One region of the Bacillus sp. LQ01 genome, then DNA from elsewhere that is predicted to be linked to it. Evidence: a T-box and tRNA genes for the amino acid it is inferred to sense, from the RefSeq annotation. Region 1 holds a T-box; the other holds one or more tRNA genes.
The links. The T-box of region 1 lies ahead of argS (arginine--tRNA ligase). A T-box ahead of a tRNA ligase gene usually reads a tRNA of that ligase, here a tRNA-Arg.
Positions count from the first base shown of each region.

Region 2: it has a tRNA-Arg gene. The T-box ahead of argS (arginine--tRNA ligase) is inferred to sense a tRNA for this amino acid. The anticodon was not compared.

Region 1 covers NZ_JBYEZL010000001.1:1,303,952-1,307,138, forward strand. Annotated here, with positions in the region: gene AC22L0_RS06925 (BrxA/BrxB family bacilliredoxin) at 1-35, shown strand, start outside; gene AC22L0_RS06930 (class I SAM-dependent methyltransferase) at 85-861, shown strand; T-box leader at 902-1,116, shown strand; gene argS (arginine--tRNA ligase) at 1,162-2,850, shown strand; gene AC22L0_RS06940 (DUF2085 domain-containing protein) at 2,963-3,187, shown strand, end outside.
Region 2 covers NZ_JBYEZL010000003.1:204,400-207,586, reverse strand. Annotated here, with positions in the region: gene spoVAD (stage V sporulation protein AD) at 1-142, opposite strand, end outside; gene spoVAC (stage V sporulation protein AC) at 143-619, opposite strand; gene AC22L0_RS21725 (YhcN/YlaJ family sporulation lipoprotein) at 649-1,137, opposite strand; gene AC22L0_RS21720 (DUF1657 domain-containing protein) at 1,231-1,437, opposite strand; tRNA gene AC22L0_RS21715 (tRNA-Arg) at 1,642-1,717, shown strand; gene rpoN (RNA polymerase factor sigma-54) at 1,976-3,187, shown strand, end outside.

The DNA of each region.
Region 1 (3,187 bases):
CGAACTTAGAACAAGCTTTCGAAAAGAATTGCTAAAGAAGGGGGAGAGTAAATCTCCCTCTTTTCTTTATATAGAGGTGAAACCATGATCGTAACAACAGCAGGAAGAACGAACAAAGAAATGACAGATTATGCAAACGAGGTAGCAGCAGAATTAAATGCTTCTTTCGTTAAACGTAATGACATACCAGTACATAAGCTACATGAGCAGTATGAACAAGATGTGCTTGTCGTAGGGAAGAACCGATTAGCTATTTATCCAAAAGGTACGGAAGAATCGTTTTTCTTTCATCCGAACTCAGCGATGTTTCGTGTGAAAAGGTTAATGCGTGGAGAACACGATCCGTTTGTACAAGCCACGCAATTAGAGAGAGGAATGACAGTGTTAGATTGTACGCTCGGGATGGCATCAGATAGTATTGTAGCTAGTTATGTTGTTGGTGAAAGCGGAAAAGTAACAGGACTTGAAGGCAATGAGTATATGGCTTATATTATGGAAAATGGTTTGAAAACATGGTCTTCATCCGTTTCTGAAATTGATGAAGCAATGCAAAGAATTCAAGTAAAGAAAACGGAGCATTTTTCATTTTTAGCGCAATGTGAAGACAATAGTTACGATGTCGTTTACCTTGATCCGATGTTTGAAGAAACTGTCATAGAATCCGACGGAATTAAAGGATTAAAACACTTCGCTTTGTATCATGATATTACTGACGAAACAATTGCGGAGGCAAAACGAGTGGCGAGAAAACGTGTCGTTTTAAAAGATCATTTTCGTAGTTCTAGATTTGAAAAACACAATTTTTATGTATACAAAAGAAAAAGTGCTAAGTTTCACTTTGGTGTAATTGACCCTTGCTAATTGTTTGAAAAGATGTATAATAAGCAATAATTAATTAAATATACTGTCTGTGATGAAGAGAGTAGTCTTTTTTAGAAGGAAAGCGAGCTAGGGATGGTGTGAGCCTAGTACGGAAGAAAAAGATGAAGCGCACTTCGGAGATGCTTCTTGAACGAATAGTAGAGAAAGCCGAGGCCCCCTGTCCTCGTTATAAACGGGAAAGTGGTTCGTAACGAACAACAAGGGTGGTACCACGGGTTAAAACTCGTCTCTTTTTTAGAGACGAGTTTTTTGTGTTTTAAAAAATAAGGAGGTTGTATCATGGATTATAAAATGCAGTTTGTGGAAAGTTTATCTAATATTTTCACGAATGAATTAACGCAAAAACAAATTTTAGATTTAATTGAAACACCGAAACAAGATGAATTTGGAGATGCAGCGTTCCCATGCTTTTCATTAGCGAAGCAATATAAAAAAGCACCAGCTCTTATCGCAAAGGAAGTTGCTGAGAAATTAAATAATCCGTTTTTTACGAAAGTAGAAGCCGTTGGTCCTTATGTAAATGTATTTTTCAATCGTGAAACTGTAAGTGATGCAGTATTAAAAACAGTTTTAGCGGAGAAAGAAGAGTTCGGTCAAAACCACTTTGGCTGTGAAAAAACAGTAGTAATTGATTATTCCTCTCCTAATATCGCGAAACCTTTTTCGATGGGGCATTTACGTTCTACAATGATAGGAAATTCGCTGAAACATATCGCTGAAAAATGTGGTTATGAAGTTGTAGGGATTAATTATATAGGAGATTGGGGAACACAGTTTGGAAAGTTAATTACGGCTTATAAAAAATGGGGAAATGAAGCAGTAGTTAAAGAAGATCCAATACGTGAGCTATTTAAGTTATATGTCCAATTCCATGAAGAGGTAAAAGACGACGAAGAACTAGAAGAAGAAGGACGTGCTTGGTTTAAGAAATTAGAAGAAGGTGATGAAGAAGCGGTAGAGCTTTGGAATTGGTTCCGTCATGAGTCCCTTAAAGAATTTTCTCGCATTTATGAACTTCTCGGTGTAGAATTTACTAATTTTCAGGGAGAAGCATTTTATAATAATTTAATGGAAGATTTTATTGGGATTTTAGAAGAACATGAGTTGCTTGAAGAATCAGAAGGTGCATTAGTCGTTAATTTAGAAGAAGAAGGAATGCCGCCTTGTTTAATTAGAAAATCAGATGGTGCGACGATTTATGCAACGCGTGACTTAACGGCAGCTTTATATCGTCAAAACACTTATGGGTTTGATAAAGCGCTATATGTTGTTGGTCCAGAACAAAGCTTACATTTCAATCAATTTTTCACCGTATTAAAAAAACTTGGCTATACTTGGGTTGATGGTATGGAACACGTACCGTTTGGCTTCATTTTAAAAGATGGTAAGAAAATGTCGACACGTAAAGGAAGAGTTATTTTACTTGAAGAAGTACTCGAAGAAGCAATCGAACTTGCAAAACAAAATATTGAAGAGAAAAATCCAAACTTAAAACAGAAAGAAGAAGTAGCAAAGCAAGTCGGTGTTGGTGCAGTCATCTTCCACGATTTAAAAAATGAGCGTATGCATAATATCGAATTCTCATTAGAAAATATGCTGAAATTTGAAGGAGAAACAGGACCTTACGTACAGTACACACATGCACGTGCTTGCTCTATTTTAAGAAAAGAAAGTGTAGAATTTGAAACATGTACGTTTTCTTTAAAAGATGATTATAGCTGGAGTGTCGTAAAATTACTTAATGAATTCCCTCAAGTAATTGAAGCAGCTTTCAATAAAAATGAGCCATCTATTATTTCGAAATATATATTAGATGTAGCACAATCATTCAATAAATATTACGGTAATGTTCGTATATTAGAAGAGAGCGAAGAAAAAGACAGCAGACTCGCATTGGTTTATGCTGTGACGGTTGTATTAAAAGAAGGATTACGTTTACTTGGGGTGGAGGCACCTGAGGAGATGTAACATAGTAGTAAACTGACAAACTGGGTCTAGTATAAACCTGGTTTGTTTTTTTATTGGATATATATTTTTTTTGCAAAATCAATTAAAATCTTTTTAGAGAGGGTGATTCATATTGATTCGAACTTTTATTTTACAAATTCCTTGTCATAGAAGATTAGATAGGAGTTTTTTTAAACTACAAAAGTACATACCTTTATGTGCGCGTTGTACAGGCATGCTTATTGGTATTTTAATGTTTCCAATTTATTTTTATATGACACCTTCATTTCTTTTGGCAATCATACTATCATTTTTCGCTCAAATTCCGTTACTTATCGATGGGTTCACCCAAAAGTGG
Region 2 (3,187 bases), on a different contig from region 1:
CTTGTCCGAGCCATAAATCTTCATGAAGGATATCGAAGTCTTCTGGGATGTTCCCCTTTGCTTCAAATGGTCCACCGACAACCCCTGTTGAAATAATGACTGGTTTGTTTTCAAATACCCACGTTCGGTGTCCTTGTAACATTTATAGCCCTCCCCATTGAACGAGAATAGTTTTAATAAGTGCGATGACGAAAGCGGAAAATACACCAAATAAAATAACAGAACCAGCTAGTTTAAACATATTACCGCCGACACCGAGTACAAAACCTTCCGTTCGGTGTTCAATACACGCGGAGATAACAGAGTTACCAAATCCAGTGACAGGTACAGCTGTTCCAGCGCCTGCAAACTGACCGAGACGATCGTATACACCGAATCCGGTTAGCAACATTGAGATAAAAATAAGAGTTGCGACTGTTGGATTTCCTGCTGAGCGTTCGGTAAAATCGAAATACGTAATATAAAAAGTTGATATCAGTTGCCCGATTAGGCAGATAAAACCACCAACGAAAAAGGCCTTTAAACAATTTTTTAGAACAGGGCGTTTCGGTTCGCGTTCTTGCTCAAATTTTTTGTATTCCTGTTGTACAGGGGTTAAGTTTTTATCTTTACTTGACATTGCAATCCTTCCTTTTCTATTCGAAAGCGTTAAGTGTTAGATTCCATTTCTGATCCGATTAGCTTTAACTGTTTTTTGATCTCATCTTTCGATACTTCTTTTTTCTTAATTTTGTTTGCAAGCTTTTCGAGTAACATAAAGATTTTTTTATCTGTACTAACACGAACATCGAAAGTAGGATATTCATCACTTAGTTGCTTTTGAAGTTTCTTGCGCAAAGGTTTTAATCCAAACCTTTCATGATGCTCAGGTATAACCGCTATGTAGAGATCTAAATTTGAATTCACTGCTGCGCTTTTTATAATTTCATCCATAGCGAGGGCCTTTTTCTTAGCTCCTTGCGATATAGATTGATTAAAGGATTCTGTACTCATCTTTGTTAATTTTGGACCCTTTTCTTTTTCTGTTCGTTTTGTTTCTTCTTTCTTTACCTTTTTATCTAATGGGCTATGATCACAACCGGTAAAAGAACTAAATAGAAGTATAAATAACGCGGTTATAAGTCCAATCTTTCGCATAATCATCATTCCATTTCTATTGCAATATGTAATGTGATAGAAAAAGGATGACTGCATATCATCCTTTTTCTATTTCACAGCAAGACTGATTCGTTATTGCTGTGAGTATTGTGGTTCTTCTTGTTGGACTTCTTCAACACGTGGGTTTAAAGAATCGATAATCGTTTGTGTTTGCTGCGCAGCTGTTTGGAAAAGTTGCTTAGCTTGTTGGTTATCCGTATCAAGAGCGAATCCCTCTAAGCTAGCTTGTGCGCTTTTTAATCCAGAAACAGTCTGCTTTAATTTTGTAATTACAGTCATTGAATGAAGCCCCCTTTGGAATATCAATTCAAAGATTATAATTTGTGAGTTGGGGAGAATTTATGATTGGAAAATTTAGGGGTGGAATGGATTTTATATGCTTTTAGCTAAGATGCATAAGGTATTACGGGGATATTTTTATTGATTTAGATGGATTTTATTGCTATTATTATGAGAAGAAAATGAAGTGTTTTCTATAATCATGCGCCCATAGCTCAGTCGGATAGAGCGGTGGTTTCCGGTACCACGTCTGCCGGGGGTTCGAATCCCTCTGGGCGCGTCAAAAAGTCCTAACTTACGTTTTGTAGGTTAGGACTTTTTTTATTTACCTCTTGTTATATCTAGTAATAAGATTTACTATTAGTACTTGATAATAATTTTTAATTTTATTATTTTCTTTCAATATTATTCAAATTTCGGTTGTAAGTTGTAAATCTCATTAATACATATAAATTAATAATATTTTGGAATGGGTGTCTGCGTGAGGATTCTCCTTTTACCAAACTTATTGTACAATAGAAACAAGGGGGAGATTAGTTTGAAGGCAAGTCTTTTACAAGAACAAAGCTTACGTTTGGCAATGACACAAGAGTTAAGGCAAGCGATTACAATGCTCCAGTATAATGTACAAGAATTATCGGAGTTTTTGTATGAGCAATCGTTAGAGAATCCCCTTATTGAGTTAGGTGGTTTTGAGAGGGAGAAGAAAAAGAGCTCTAACAACAGTAAAAGTACCAGCAAACAAGTCGAGAATCAGATGGAGATCTACAGTGTGGATTCTACAACGATTCAGCAACATTTATTAAATCAAATACAGTATTATAAAATAGATGAAGAAGAGCGAAAAGTAGCTTCTTTCATTATTATGAACATGGATGGAAATGGATATTTACAAGAAACGAATGAAGAGTTAGCAGAGCTCCTTTCTGCACATATTCATGTAGTCGACCGTTCTGTAGAGCTTGTCCAATCACTGGAGCCAGCAGGGGTAGGGGCGCGTAATATTCAGGAATGTTTAACCTTACAATTGAAGCGCTTACAAAGACGTAATGGATTAGCAGAAGAGGTTGTAGAAGATCATTTCGCTTATTTTGTGAAGAAAGATTGGCGAAAGCTCGTTCAAGTGTTGAAGTGTAGTAATGAGGAATTGCAGAGTGCGGTAAATTGTATAACGTCATTACAACCAAAACCAGGTCTTGCGTTTTCTTCAGATAAACCACTTTACATTGTACCTGATATGGCGGTGAAAAAAGATGGCGATCGCCTCGTTTTACAAATGAATGAGAGAAATATGCCGAGAATTGAAATTCATTCTGAATATAGTGCGCTTCTTAATAATAGTGAAAGTGAAGTAGCATCTTACGTATCAGAAAAGTATCAGCATGTGCAGTGGATTATGCGCAGTTTGAAGCAGAGAAAACAGACATTGCTGCAAGTAATGACTATTATTATGGAAAAACAACGTGATTTCTTCTGGAAAGGTCCAGAGTATTTAAGACCTCTCGCTTTAAAAGAGGTAGCGGAAGAGTTAAGTGTGCATGAATCGACAATTAGTCGTGCGACGCGAAATAAATATGTGCAAACACCGCACGGTTTATTTGAGATGAAATCGTTCTTTAGCAATGCCGTTTCGACGACTGAAGATGAAGCAGTTTCTACAAAACGTGTAAAACAATTTATTCAAACGCTAATTGGGGCAGAGGATAAGAAAAAGCCACTTTCAGATCAAAAGATTTCAAAATTATTAGAA